2 regions of the Yersinia canariae genome follow, and region 1 is predicted to be linked to the other one. Evidence: riboswitches for the same ligand, from Rfam matches in the RefSeq annotation. Region 1 holds a riboswitch; the other holds the start of a gene.

Region 1 (7,768 bases):
GCGGGTAGTGGAATTACGCTATTGCCATCACTGGCAGTACCGAATGAAAGAAAGCGTGACGGTGTTTGTTATCTGGAATGCTATAAGCCAGTACCAAAACGCACCATTGCGTTAGTGTATCGCCCCGGCTCCCCATTGCGTGGCCGCTATGAGCAACTTGCCGAGGCAATACGTGAACACATGCAACCGCGCATGGATCCAGATGTTATCAACCAAAAACTAGAACAGGCGGTTTAATCCATTGAGTGCTGCCACTCGGTAGGCTTCCGCCATAGTTGGGTAGTTGAAGGTAGTATTAACGAAATATTCGATAGTATTGCCTTCTCCTTTTTGCTCCATGATGGCCTGCCCGATGTGGATAATTTCAGCCGCACGTTCACCAAAGCAATGAATACCGAGGATCTGCTTGGTTTCCCGATGGAACAGGATTTTTAAACTGCCGGTATCCATACCAACGATTTGCGCCCGCGCGAGATGTTTAAATTGCGCCCGACCGACCTCGTAGGGGACTTTCATCGCCGTCAGATCTTGTTCTGTTTTTCCCACCGAACTGATTTCCGGAATAGTATAAATTCCGGTTGGAATATCTTCGATCAGGTGAGTATTCGCTTCGCCTTTGATCATTGCCTGTGCTGCAATTCGCCCTTGGTCATAAGCCGCAGAGGCCAGACTTGGGTAGCCAATCACATCCCCAACTGCATACACATGGGAAAGTGCTGTCTGATACATGCTGTTGACCTTCAACAACCCACGGCTATCCGCTTCCAGCCCAATCTTCTCCAGGCCTAAACCACTGGTATTGCCGGTGCGCCCATTGGCATACAGCAAGCAATCCGCTTTGACCTTTTTGCCTGATTTTAGATGGACGATAACCCCGTCAGCGGTTCCCTCTATCTGCTCAAACTCTTCGTTATGACGGATAACCACGCCGTTATTCCAGAAATGGTAAGAGAGGGCATCTGACATTTCCTGATCGAGGAAAGCCAGCAGACGGTCACGGGTATTGATTAAATCAACTTTGACACTCAAACCACGGAAAATTGAAGCATATTCACAGCCAATAACGCCTGCGCCATAGATAATAACGTGTTGTGGTTCATGGCTGAGTTGTAAAATGGTATCACTGTCGTAAATACGTTCGTGGGTGAAATCAACGTTTGCTGGGCGATAAGGACGTGAGCCGGTCGCTATCACGATGTTGTCGGCCCGCAGTGTATCGTTGGTGCCATCGGCATAACGTACGTTGATGGTATTGGCATCGATGAAACTGGCATCACCGGAGAACATTTGGCAGTGATTGCGATCATAAAAGCCTTGGCGCATGCGGGTCTGCTGGTTAATAACACGATCTGCATGGTTTAAGATATCAGAGAAAGAAGAGCTGATAGTTCGGGCATTGTCGCTGTAAAGTGGGTTTTGATTGAACTCGATAATACGGCTAACGGCGTGGCGCAAAGCTTTGGAAGGGATGGTGCCCCAATGGGTGCAACCCCCGCCCACATTATTATACCGTTCAATCACGGCAACGCGGGCACCTTGTTTGACCAACCCCATAGCGGCGCCTTCACCGCCAGGACCCGAGCCAATGACAATGGCATCAAAATGGAAGTGCTGTTGCATGTAGGAGAGACCTATTATTATACAAAATTACAACGCTACATTAACATCATCCCAAGTATAACCCAATAAACAATGGGCAAATCGCCGTGATGTGTGCTGTAAAGCGGGAATTCCGTATTGTGATGATAAGTTTGTATAACGGTTGTTACTATAAAGTTTGGTATATTGCTGACTATATGTCTTAGATTGAGAAATTGGATATCCCTTGGGTACGATTATGGGCGTCAGAGCACAACAAAAAGAGCGGACTCGTCGTTCCCTTATCGAAGCGGCGTTCAGCCAACTGAGTGCTGAGCGGAGTTTTGCCAGCTTGAGTTTGCGGGAGGTCTCCCGTGAGGCGGGTATTGCACCGACTTCTTTTTATCGGCATTTCCGTGATGTAGATGAACTTGGGCTGACAATGGTCGACGAAAGCGGCCTGATGTTGCGCCAACTTATGCGGCAAGCTCGTCAGCGGATTGCCAAGGGCGGCAGTGTTATCCGCACCTCAGTATCTACATTTATGGAGTTTATCGGTAATAACCCTAATGCATTCCGCTTATTGCTACGGGAACGCTCCGGGACGTCCGCCGCATTCCGTGCGGCAGTTGCGCGTGAAATTCAGCATTTTATTGCTGAGCTGGCCGACTACCTTGAACTGGAAAACCACATGCCGCGCAGCTTCACTGAAGCTCAAGCTGAGGCCATGGTCACCATTGTCTTCAGTGCGGGTGCAGAAGCGCTGGACGTGGATATCGAACAACGGCGACAGTTAGAAGAACGGCTGGTTTTACAACTGCGAATGATCTCCAAGGGCGCTTATTATTGGTATCGTCGCGAGCAGGAAAAGCTTGCTGTGTCCCGCGCTTAATAAGGTAAAGAAAATGATGGAACACTCGTGCTCAGAAAAACGACCTCACCGTGAAACCGGCACCCTGTTGTTGGCTTTAATTACGGGTTTGGCAATAAATGGTTCATTTAACGCATTATTCAGCGGATTTGTTCCTTTTTCAGTCTTTCCGCTGCTGACATTAATCTTGGCGGTTTATTGTCTGCACCAGCGCTATCTCAATTTTGCGATGCCGCAAGGCCTGCCAGTGCTGGTTTGTGCGTGTTTCTTACTCGGCATTCTATTGTACAGCGCGATTGTGCGGGTTGAGCATCCGGCGATTGGTTCTAACTTTGTTCCTTCGATTCTAAGTGTGGTGTTGGTATTTTGGATTTTGTTCAAACTGAAAACGCGAAAATCGGCGCAGACAGATATGAATGCCGATGCCGACACAGAGACTGACAATCAGCAGCCGCAATAGCTTTTCCGTTCACTCATCGAACCCAATAGAAAGGGCAACATCGCGTTGCCCTTATTTTGTCCCGATTTCTGCTTGTCGTCAGTTTCGTTTTTCCAGTAAAACCCCACACTCCATATGATGGGTGTAAGGGAACTGATCAAATAGCGCTAACCGGCTGATTTTATGTGTGTGTTGTAACTGTTCAAGGTTGGCGCACAAGGTCTCTGGGTTACAGGAGATATAAAGGATGCGCGGGTAGGCCTGCACCAGCTTGACGGTTTCGTCATCCAGCCCACTGCGCGGCGGGTCGACAAAAATGGTCTCGCAGTTATAACCACTCAAATCAATGCCCTTCAGGCGCTTAAACTCACGCACACCTTGCATGGCCTGGGTAAATTCCTCCGCAGACATTCGGATAATTTGCACATTATCAATATGATTGGCCGCGATGTTGTATTGCGCCGCGGCGACTGACGGTTTGGCAATTTCAGTTGCCAATACCCGATCGAAATTGCGCGCCAGCGCCAGTGAGAAATTACCGTTGCCGCAGTACAGCTCTAATAAATCGCCGCTGGCATGTTGGGTGACATCAATCGCCCATTCCAACATATGGATATTCACCGCCGCATTAGGTTGGGTGAAGCTATTCTCAACCTGGCGGTAAATCATATCGCGCCCGGCGACGGGCAACACTTCGTCGATATAGTCGTGATCGAGCATGATTTTGGTTTTTGACGCCCGCCCAATCAGTTGAAAATCAAAACCTTGCTCGCGCAACTGATCACGTAATTCTTGCGCTTTATGCTGCCATTCTTCATCTATTTGACGGTGATATAGCAAGGACGCAATCAGTTTACCGCTAAGAGTCGATAAGTAATCAATCTGAAACAGTTTATACCGCAAGATTGGCTCAGCTCTGATGGCGGTCATCAGGGCACTCATCAGGCGATTGATTAGCAGATTAGCCACCGGGAATTGCTCGACTCGAATTCGCTGCTTAGTCTGTTGGTCAAACATGATGTGGTACAGGTCGTCTTCGTCGTGCCAAACGCGGAACTCGGCTCTCATGCGGTAATGTTGTGCAGGAGAACGGAATATTTCCGGAGCAGGGGCCTGAAACGGCGACATCATCGCCTGAAGACGGGCAGATTTTTCCGCCAATTGGTGGTCGTAGCTATCTGTCGGCAGGATGTCGGGCGTCATGATTCTTCTCGTCTGGCCATTATAAAAGAGGGTTACTGCTGCGGATTGTAGGGAAAGTGGGGGTGATGTCCAGTTTTGTTGTGTTTATTCTGCGTAACAACATTGGAAGTCTAGACATCTATTTTACTTGATCGTAGCATTGCGGTCCGGCCTCATGCTGTTACTTAAACACCTAAGAGTTAAAAGGGAATCCGGTGTAAATCCGGAGCTGACGCGCAGCGGTAAGGGGAAGTTACGGCGATAGGTTTCAATCAGACACTGTCCGCAAGACGGGAAGTCATCGCCCGCTCTGTTTTTCAGAGATCCCAAGCCCGAAGACCTGCCGGTATACGTCGCAATATTCGTGGCCGTCGCGTAATACCGGCCATGGCACTGCGGCATCCGCTATTTGTGTTTGGATGCTATTTCTAATGACAATTAAAAAATATACGCTGCTCACAGCCCTTTCTGTGACAGCATTTTCTGGATGGGCGCAGGACAACACCACAACCGCTAATAATAAAGATGAAATGATGGTTACCGCCAGCCGTTTCAAACAACCCGTTTCGACTGTATTAGCACCCGCCGATGTCGTCACACGTGATGATATTGACCGCTGGCAGGCAAAAAGCCTGAATGAAGTGATGCGGCGGTTACCAGGGGTGGATATTGCCCAAATGGGGGGATTAGGTCAGGGCTCTTCCATGTATATCCGGGGTACTGAAGCTCGCCATGTATTGATATTGATTGATGGCATTCCTCTGGCTCGTACTGGTATCGTCAATAGCGTTAATCTCAATCAAATACCTATTTCCTTAGTGCAGCGGGTTGAATATATCCGTGGGCCACGTTCTGCTGTGTATGGTTCTGGTGCAATTGGTGGCGTCATTAACGTGATTACACAGACAGACCAGGAAGGCGCGCAGATTAATGCCGGGATTGGTTCCAAAGGCTATCAGCAATATGATGGCAGTGTTCGCCAGCGCTTTGGCGATACCTTGGCCACGTTAGCGGGTGGGTATCAAACGAGCAATGGCTATAACATCAAACCTGATTCACCGAATCCAATCGATAATGATCGAGATGGTTTCCGTAATAAAAATTTCTGGGCAGGATTGGAGCACCAATTCAACCAAGAGATCTCTGGTTTTGTCAGAGGCTATGGCTATACCAATAATTCTGATTACGATATTGGCAACATTTCTTCTCCTGCTTACAGTGGCGATGAAGAGCGGTTATATAACCATACTTATGATGCGGGGCTACGTTATGCTTCGGGCGCTTATTCTTCCCAATTAGTGGGCAGTTATCAGAAATATAAAGACTATAACTTTAGCAGCCAATATGGCCGCTATGGTGTGGCTACCACGTTGGACAATATGGATCAGCGCAATGTGCAATGGGGTAACACTTACAGCTTTGAAAGTGGGACTCTGAGCGGGGGTCTTGACTGGCAACAGCAGCGCTTGACCTCATCTAACCAGACCATCTCTGATACTTATAAGCGGGATAACACCGGTTTGTACCTCAGCGGACAGCAGAAGTTTGATAACGTGACGCTTGAAGCTTCTGGCCGTGCAGATAAAGACGAGCAATTCGGTTGGCACGAAACATGGCAAACTGCGGCGGGCTGGGAGTTCATTCCTGACTATCGTGTGACGGTGTCTTACGGCACCGGTTTCTTAGCACCATCATTGGGTCAGCAATATGGTTCGCAGCGCTTCGACATCATCTCCAACAGTGACCTTAAGCCGGAAGAATCGCGCCAATGGGAAGCCGGTTTGGAAGGTATCACAGGGCCGGTTGACTGGCGCTTATCGGCTTATCACAACAAAATTGAAAATCTGATTGATTACTCCTTTGATAATTCAACATTCAAAGGACATTACTACAATGTCAATTCTGCGACGATAAAAGGAGTGGAATGGACGGGGAATCTGACTACCGGCATATTTACGCACGCGGTCACACTGCAATATATTGATCCGCGAAACGATGTAAATAACGAAGTGCTAGCCCGCCGCTCTAAGCAACAAGCCAAGTATCAGTTGGATTGGACCATGTTCAACTTAGACATGGACGTTTCTTATCAGTATTACGGCAAACGCTATGACAATAACACCTCTGCGTACAGTACAACGCAGCGCGAATTGTCGAGTTATAGCACAGTAGACGTTTCAGCTGGTTATCCGGTTACTTCTCATCTAACAGTTCGTGGTAGAATTGCTAACCTGTTTGATAAAGAATACGAAACGGCTTATGGCTATAAAACCGCTGGACGAGAGTATTACCTCACAGGAAGTTATAACTTCTAATAAGGCTGATACTGCTCTTCGCCCGACAGCGCTGATTTTTGATTCCGGTGTTGGCGGGCTATCTGTCTATCAGGAGATTCGGCAATTGCTGCCGGATCTCCACTATATATATGCTTTCGACAATGTCGCGTTCCCTTATGGCGAGAAGTCCGGCGAATTCATCGTTGAGCGCGTATTGGACATTGTCACTGCGGTACAGCAGCGCCATCCGCTGGCGATTGTAGTTATCGCCTGTAACACTGCCAGCACGGTTTGCCTTCCTGCATTACGCGAACGTTTTACCTTTCCTGTCGTCGGGGTTGTCCCGGCTATCAAACCTGCGGTGCGCTTAACCCGTAATGGCGTGGTCGGCCTATTGGCTACCCGGGGCACAGTTCATGCTTCTTATACTCGTGATTTGATCGAGCGCTTTGCGACAGACTGCAAAATTGAATTACTGGGTTCATCTGAGCTGGTGGAGTTGGCGGAAACCAAGTTGCATGGTGGTGTTGTTCCGAAAGAAGCATTAAAGAAAATCCTTCATCCGTGGCTCGCAATGCGTGAACCGCCAGATACCATCGTTTTAGGCTGTACCCATTTCCCTCTATTAACTGAAGAGTTAGCACAAGTGTTACCAGAAGGCACCCGAATGGTCGATTCCGGCGCTGCAATTGCTCGCCGTACCGCCTGGCTTATCTCTTCTCAAGAAAATGTGATTTCTTCTGATGAAGAAAACATCGCGTATTGCATGGCACTGAATGCGGATACTGACGCTTTATTGCCCGTTTTACAGGGATATGGTTTTCTAACGCTGGAAAAACTGCCAATTTAACGGCGTTTTGACTAAAGAATCAGCGGTTGAAAAGTTTTTTCAAATTAGGGGTTGCAGGCTGTCAGGAACTCCCTATAATGCGCCTCCACTGACCGGGAACAACGAAACATACTTCGCCGGGTCAGGAAGAGAAAAGATAGACTTTGACTTCGAAAGAAAACAAATAAACTCTTGACTCTTCAGCGGGAAAGCGTATTATCTGCCTCCCGCGTTACCGTAAGATTCGCCGCAAGGCAAACGGGTAACGAACGCTCTTTAACAATTTATCAGACAATCTGTGTGGGCACTCGCAAGACGATATCGAAGCCTGTTTCGACAGGCAAAGAAATATCAAAGTCTTGAAGAGTGACCAAAGCAGTACACATTTGAACCTCGGTTCGAATGCATATTTGCAGAAAGTAATCTTTGAGCATCGCTACTTTCATTAGTAGCAAATCAAACAAATCTTAAATTGAAGAGTTTGATCATGGCTCAGATTGAACGCTGGCGGCAGGCCTAACACATGCAAGTCGAGCGGCAGCGGGAAGTAGTTTACTACTTCGCCGGCGAGCGGCGGACGGGTGAGTAATGTC
Region 2 (7,768 bases), 1.9 Mb from region 1:
GGTGGCTTTTACTGCTTCATCAGCCGCCATGATGTGTGGGCCAGCGCCCGTGCGAGCGCCCAAAATACCAATGGAGCGATAGCGTTTTTCTAGCTTCATAGCGTCTAATAGGGCGCTGTCTACGTTGGCGATTACCAGTCCGACCGTGTCACCGATCGCGGTTCCAACAAATTCCGTTAAACTGCAAGTTTTCTCAGCCATAGCCGTATCTCGTTGTTTATAGGATGGTTGTGCAGAAGACGCCGGGGCGTGTTCACTGACTTTTGCTATCACCTGCGCCATTATTTGGTCGACCAGGTCATTGCTTTTCATTGGCTATTTCCCTTTGGCAAAAATTTCTCGACATCGGTGTGTGGGCGTGGGATTACATGGGTTGATTTCACTTCGCCCACATTAGCGGCTGCAATAGCGCCTGCATCGGTAGCCGCTTTCACTGCCCCGACGTCACCACGGACGATAACGGTGACCAGGCCAGAGCCAATTTTTTCATAGCCTACCAACGTCACATTGGCCGATTTCACCATGGTGTCAGCAGCCTCAATGGCAGCGGTCAGCCCTTTGGTTTCCACCATTCCTAGTGCTTCTTGTTGCATAAATACCTCGACGGAATATCAGATGCCTTGTTCTGGCTTGAATTGTCATGTTCAGAAATAACGTTGTCAGGTTCGTGCTGAGACTGAATATACAAACAAGCAATGAAAAAGAATGGCTGTATTGAATTTACTGGCGGGAATGGTTAGCGATGAAATAACAAATTATTGTCATGTAATCATTTAACTGATTATTTTATAACTCTATTTGTTAATTATCATGTGGCAATAATTGGTTATTGCATCTTCATAATTACAATTAATTTCGTGACACTGGTTATTATTTTTGGTATTTGCGCGCAGGTGTAAAGATGAGATTGAGTTCACATTAAAAGAGAAACTGCGAGCTTGCTAACAATAACGAAAAGAATAAATGGCAAGAAAATCACATTATTTCATTAAAGCCTAAGTTGCTTATTTACAGGGTTCTGAGGGTTTTTTTGACGATGTAATAGCAATAATTTGTTATTGGAACTCTAGTTTTTGTTTAATTAATGTCGAATCACGACAACACTTTCATTTTCTGTCTCTTTATAGTGGTTGAGTCAAGGGCCGTGCATTACTGAACACAACGTATTAATCATAATAACTTCAAGCAGGGTAACCCTATGAACGACTCGCTCAAAGCTCAGTGTATTGCAGAATTCCTTGGCACCGGGCTGTTTTTATTTTTTGGTATTAGTTGTCTGGCAGCAATGAAAGTGGCCGGTGCCAGTTTTGGTTTGTGGGAAATCTGTATCGTGTGGGGACTTGGGATTTCACTGGCTGTCTATTTGACCGCCGGGATTTCTGGTGCTCATCTCAATCCCGCGATAACCATTGCTTTATGGCTGTTTGCCTGTTTCCCCGCGCGCAAAGTCATTCCTTACAGTATTGCGCAAATTGCAGGGGCTTTTGGTGGTGCAGCATTGTCTTATATGTTGTATCACAATTTATTCACTGATTTTGAAACTGCACATCAGATGGTCCGTGGCAGTTTGGAAAGTCTGCAACTGGCCAGTATTTTCAGTACCTTCCCATCACCGGCTATTAGTGTATGGCAAGCCGCATTTGTTGAAATCATCATTACTTCAATTCTGATGGGGCTGATTATGGCACTGACGGATGATGGTAACGGTGTTCCGCGCGGTGCATTAGGGCCGCTCTTAATTGGTATTCTGGTGGCGGTGATTGGTGCAGCAACTGGCCCATTAACCGGTTTTGCGATGAATCCGGCGCGTGATTTTGGCCCTAAATTATTTACCTTCTTTGCAGGTTGGGGAAAAATCTCGATGACGGGTGGTCGTGATATTCCTTATTTCATTATTCCTATCGTGGCTCCTATTATTGGTGCTTGCCTCGGTGCGGCAGTTTATCGCTTCTTCATCGGAAAAAACCTGCCTTGCAATACTTGTAAATTAGAGGATGAGAAAGCCAGTTTATAAATCAACGTGAGTTTCCTCATCTTGGTTTTTTGAAACGGGATGAGGAAATTTCGTGATCTATTCTGGTTAATGGACTGATTATAGTCCCCTGTTGATTATGACTCTGGTAAGGTGGATTGTTATTTGTATTCATTTCACCAGAGCATAAACCTTGACAGGGAAATAGGTTTTTTGCATTGCAAATAGGAATGAAAATATAACAAAGCAGTAACACATTGTTCATTACAGGGATGATTTATAGTAACAAACGAAGCTTAATAACAATAAATTAAAATTAACTGAGAGGTTTTATCATGATTTCTGCCAGTTCTCTAAACTCAGAGCTCATAAATAAAATCGCGCAGGATTTTGCTCAGGCAACCGGGCTGGCTGTAGTCGTGGTGAATATTCACGGCGAAGAAATTTCTGATCTATTTAATTTTACGCCATTTTGTCAATTGATGCGCCAAGACCCGGTTAACCACCTTCGTTGCCGAATGAGTGATCGTTGTGGTGGCCTTGAGGCCTCAAAATCTAATGAACCTTGTATTTATCGCTGCCATGCCGGGCTAACGGATTTCTCTATCCCGCTGGTTATAGCAGGTCATTTGGTCGGGTTTGTTCTATGTGGCCAGGTGCGGCTACACTCGGATGTTTATCTGATTGATATTCTTAATGTTGATAATCACTGGCAACAGAATCCGGTACTGATGGATGAATTCCACAATGTGCCCATTATGGATTTTTCTCGCGTGATTGCTTCGGCAGATTTACTGAAGCTGATTGTGGAGAATTGCCTCAAAAAGCATCTTAATTTTGTGGTGATCAATGACAATATGGGCAGCAAAGAACCGGGTAGGATACGTCCGGTTCACCCCCACGACAGCAAAATGAAGAAAGCCTTGCGCTACATCGATACGCATTTATCGGAAGAATTGCGACTGGAAGAAGTGGCTGCAAAGGTATATCTCAGCCCTTACTACTTCAGCAAATTGTTTAAAAAATATCAGGGCATCGGGTTTAATGCCTGGGTCAATCAGCAACGGATGGCCAATGCCAGAGAAATGTTGCAACACAGTGACTGGAGCATTGCCAGTATTGCCAAGAATCTGGGTTTTTCCCAGACAAGCTATTTCTGCAAAGTGTTCCGCCAAACTTACAACGTGACACCGCAGGTATTTCGCTCACTTTCTTCTGAACGCAGCGAAATGGAATGACAGTTATTGATCTAATATCAATTGGTCATGCTATTCATTCAAGATTGTCTATTTAAAAATTAAATTTAATATTAAAAGTACAAAATAAATAATGACAATTTCTTGCTATTTTTTTTAATGGTATTTTTGGTATAATTGATTGTTTTTAATGTGATATTTTCATTATCGATAGCAATTATTTGTTGTGGATAAGCAAGAAAGTTACTCGCAAAAAATAAAATTAACCATTTTTTTTGATCAGAAAGGCGTATATTAATTTTAAGAGAGTCTATCAGACTATCAATTAATAAATGGCCTGTTATAACAGTGTAAATAAAGAGATAAATTATATAACAAGAAAAGAAATTAATAACAGAATCTACTGTAATTAGATAATTGTAGTTACTGAAATGGTTATATCGTGTACTTGCACTAAAGTCACGATTGGGAAGGGGGTGACAATCCCCCGCAGCCCCCGCTGCTGTGATGCTGACGACCCCGCTGAAACCACTGATCCACAGGATTGGGAAGGTAGCGGGGGAGGATGATGCTAAGCCAGAAGACCTGCCAAATCAGTAAAAGAGTTTCAACTCCTTCGGTGGGAAGCGGGTTGTCATCAGATGCGCGCAGCGGTGTCGTTGCGCAAATGCACCTTTTTGACACTGCATATCCCGCTTGAAATGGCGGGATTTTTTTATGCAATACTCAGGCAAACAAGCATTTATCATCGCGGGAACCAGCAGTGGGTGCGGTAAAACCACTGTGACGCTGGGTATTTTGCGGGCGCTGATTGCTCGTGGATTGTCGGTGCAGCCGTTCAAAGTCGGGCCAGATTATCTGGATACCGGCTGGCATACCGCTGTCAGTGGTGTGACGTCACGAAATCTTGATGCATTTATGTTGCCACCTGCCACCCTCAATGGGCTATATAACCAACATATGCGCCATGCCGATGTTGCGGTGATTGAAGGCGTTATGGGGTTGTATGACGGCTACGGGACTGATCCTGATTATTGCAGCAGTGCGGCGATGGCCAAGCAATTGGGCTGCCCGGTTATTTTGCTGGTGGATGGTAAAGCGGTTTCGACATCAGTGGCGGCAACGGTACTGGGCTTCTGCCAATTTGACCCCGATATCACCATTGCCGGGGTGATTGTTAACCGCGTCAATTCAGAAAATCACTATCAACTTATTCGCCATGCCATCGAACATTATTGTGGCATTCCGGTTCTGGGCCGTTTACCGGTCATGGATGATGTCGCTTTGCCATCACGCCATTTGGGGTTGATTCCGGCGCAAGAGCGAGGTGGCGTGGTCTCCAAACAGCCCGATAGCGCGCCGCGCTGGCAACGGCTGGCACAGCAGGTTGAAGAATTTATCGATCTGGACAGATTGCTCGCCCTGACCCCTTGCACTGAACTTCCCGTTGGCACCCCACCCGCATTACCGCCGTTGGCCTTGGCCGATGGTTTGACACTGGCCTTGGCCGAAGATGAAGCCTTCAATTTTTACTATCCCGATAACCTTGATCTGCTGGAGCAAGCTGGGGTGCGTATTCAACGTTTTAGCCCACTGCATGACCGCCATTTACCCGCCTGTCAGATGATTTATCTGGGAGGCGGTTATCCGGAAATCCACGCTACTGCGTTGGCGGCAAATACAGCCATGCATGCCGCGTTACAGCAAGCTCACAATCAGCAAATCCCCCTGTATGCCGAATGCGGCGGTTTGATGTATCTCGGTGACGGTCTGACAGATGAAAGTGGGCAACGCCATTCCATGGTGGGAATTTTGGCCGGTGAAAGCCGGATGGGAAAACGACTGACCCGTTTTGGCTACTGCCAAGCCGTGGCTCGTAGTGACACTTTGTTGGCAGCTGAAGGCGAAATCCTGCGCGGTCATGAATTCCATTATTCCGATTTTACCAGCCCATTGATACCAGTTTTTGATAGCAGCAAGTGGCGTGATGGCGCGGTTATCCAGAGTTGGCGCAGTGGTTATCAAGTGCAACGTACTCAGGCCAGCTACCTGCATATTCACTTTGCTCAGCGCCCCGGTTTATTGGATGGCTGGCTGACGGCAGCCCGGGGTGTGCTATGACCTTGATCGCATGGTTTGTTGCTTTCTTATTAGACCATTGGCTTGGTGACCCACCGCACTGGCCGCATCCGGTGCGCTGGATTGGCAACCTGATTACGGTGCTGCAACGGGCCATCCGCGCGGTCTGCCGCAGCGAGCGAGCACTGAAGTGGGGCGGGGCAGTGCTGTGGTTGCTGGTGGTCGGTATCACCGGGCTGACCAGTTGGGGATTTTTATGGTTGATGACAGAGATTAACCCGTGGCTCGGCTGGCTAGCGCAAGTATGGATGATTTACACCTTGTTGGCCGGGCGCTGCTTGAGTGACGCGGCACTGTTGGTTTTTGCTGCGCTAAAGCAGGGGTCTTTGGCACAAAGCCGCGAAAAGCTGTCATGGATTGTCGGACGTGATACCTCGCAACTGGAGAAACCACAAATTACTCGTGCGGTGGTGGAAACCGTGGCGGAGAACAGTGTCGATGGCGTGATTGCGCCGCTATTTTTCCTAATGTTGGGCGGCGCGCCGTTGGCAATGGCCTACAAAGCGATGAATACCCTTGATTCGATGGTGGGATACAAAACGCCGAAATATCGGTCAATTGGTTATGTGTCTGCGCGAATGGATGATTTGGCAAATTGGATCCCTGCGCGCTTGAGTTGGTTGTTATTGAGTGCCGCAGCTTGGTTGATTCAGGCCGATTATCGTCAGGCGCTACGTATTGGCTGGCGTGATCGCTATCAACACTCTAGCCCGAATTGTGCTTGGTCAGAAGCCACGGTTGCCGGAGCTTTGGGCATCCGCCTTGGCGGCCCGAATGATTACTTTGGCGAGCGAGTAGAAAAACCTTGGATGGGTGATGAGCGGCGTGAAGTGGCCCTGAGTGATATTCCGCGCAGTATTCACTTGATGATGATGGCGTCGTTATTGGCCCTTTTACTATTCGCATTGGCTCGGCTGCTGTTGGCCGGCATTTTATAAGGATAACCCCATGAGCTATATAAAGAATCCGCAAGAAATTGAGCAAAATAGCTTTGCCATTATCGGCGATATTATTGCCACTGAACGACCCGGCACTCATTTTGCCAGTGAGATGCACGAGGCGGTGATCAAGCGGGTTATCCATACCACAGCAGATTTTGACTGGTTGGATATTTTGTATTTCTCACCCGATGTACTGACTCACATTGCCGAGGGGCTGCGCCGAGGATGCACGTTATACACCGATACCACTATGGCGATGTCGGGCATCAATAAAACACTGCTCAAGCAGATGGGATGCGAGTGCCGCTGCTATATCAGTGACCCGCGCGTGGTAGCCGATGCGCCGATGCAGGGCATTACCCGCTCGATGGCGGCGGTGGATGTTGCGTTGGCGGAACCGGGCGAAAAACTGTTTGTGTTCGGCAATGCGCCGACGGCGTTATTTCGTTTGTTAGAGCGCCAAGTGACTCCAGTGGCGGTGATTGGCGTGCCGGTCGGCTTTGTCGGCGCGGCGGAATCCAAAGATGCGTTGGCGGCAAGTGACCTGCCCTGCATTGCCGCTCTGGGGCGCAAAGGGGGGAGTAATGTGGCGGCGGCGATTATCAACGCCATCCTCTACCAGTTACGGGGGGCGATATGAGTAACAGTCTGGCCAGTGATGATATCGCGCAGCAAAACCAACCATTAGACAGCATTTGGCACAACGGCAAGCAATACCGAAAAGGCTATACCACGGGTTCGTGTGCCACTGCGGCGGCAAAAGTGGCCGCGCTGATGGTGCTGCGCCAGCAAGTGATTGATCAGGTCTCTATCGTCACTCCCTCTGGCGTCACCCTGTGCCTGAATGTCGAGCAGCCGCTGATTGAAGGCCAACAGGCGACGGCGGCTATCCGTAAGGACGGTGGCGATGATGTCGATGCCACCCACGGCATGCTGATTTTTGCTCGCGTAATACTGACTGAACAAACCGAAATTACCCTCCGTGGTGGCGAAGGGATGGGAACTGTCACTCGTAAAGGTATTGGTCTGCCGGTGGGCAGCAGCGCCATTAACCGCACCCCGCGCCAGACTATTGAAGCCGCAGTGCGCGAGGTCATCGGCCCATTACGCGGCGCGGAGATAGAAATTTTTGCGCCAGAAGGGGTTGAACGGGCGAAAAAAACTTACAACGGGCGGCTGGGTATTCTGGGGGGGATTTCCATCATCGGCACCACCGGCATCGTGACGCCGATGTCAGAAGAGAGTTGGAAACGCTCACTGGCGCTGGAGTTGGAGATGAAACGGGCGGCGGGTGAAGACCGCGTCATTCTGGTGCCGGGTAATCACGGCGAGCGCTTTGTTCGCGACCATTTGGGGCTGGATAGCCAACGGGTGGTCACCATGAGTAATTTCGTCGGCTATATGTTGCAAGAAACTGTGCGCTTGGGATTCCGCCATGTTTTGCTGGTTGGACACCCCGGAAAACTCGTCAAAGTGGCCGCCGGTATTTTCCACACCCACAGCCATATTGCCGATGGGCG

What was found. A riboswitch is a leader RNA that binds a small molecule or an ion and turns the genes downstream of it on or off. The one in region 1 is predicted to bind cobalamin.
Positions count from the first base shown of each region.
Region 2: linked by a shared signal. The riboswitch ahead of F0T03_RS13740 (cobyrinic acid a,c-diamide synthase CobB) and the one ahead of btuB (TonB-dependent vitamin B12 receptor BtuB) in region 1 are both predicted to bind cobalamin.

Region 1 covers NZ_CP043727.1:141,896-149,663, forward strand. Annotated here, with positions in the region: gene oxyR (DNA-binding transcriptional regulator OxyR) at 1-237, shown strand, start outside; gene sthA (Si-specific NAD(P)(+) transhydrogenase) at 220-1,620, opposite strand; gene fabR (HTH-type transcriptional repressor FabR) at 1,838-2,470, shown strand; gene F0T03_RS00645 (YijD family membrane protein) at 2,484-2,909, shown strand; gene trmA (tRNA (uridine(54)-C5)-methyltransferase TrmA) at 2,988-4,091, opposite strand; cobalamin riboswitch at 4,222-4,432, shown strand; gene btuB (TonB-dependent vitamin B12 receptor BtuB) at 4,502-6,385, shown strand; gene murI (glutamate racemase) at 6,330-7,196, shown strand; rRNA gene F0T03_RS00670 (16S ribosomal RNA) at 7,645-7,768, shown strand, end outside.
Region 2 covers NZ_CP043727.1:2,975,401-2,983,168, reverse strand. Annotated here, with positions in the region: gene pduB (propanediol utilization microcompartment protein PduB) at 1-312, opposite strand, end outside; gene pduA (propanediol utilization microcompartment protein PduA) at 309-593, opposite strand; gene pduF (propanediol diffusion facilitator PduF) at 1,199-2,014, shown strand; gene pocR (transcriptional regulator PocR) at 2,308-3,210, shown strand; cobalamin riboswitch at 3,584-3,775, shown strand; gene F0T03_RS13740 (cobyrinic acid a,c-diamide synthase CobB) at 3,886-5,289, shown strand; gene cbiB (adenosylcobinamide-phosphate synthase CbiB) at 5,286-6,245, shown strand; gene F0T03_RS13730 (cobalt-precorrin-8 methylmutase) at 6,256-6,888, shown strand; gene cbiD (cobalt-precorrin-5B (C(1))-methyltransferase CbiD) at 6,885-7,768, shown strand, end outside.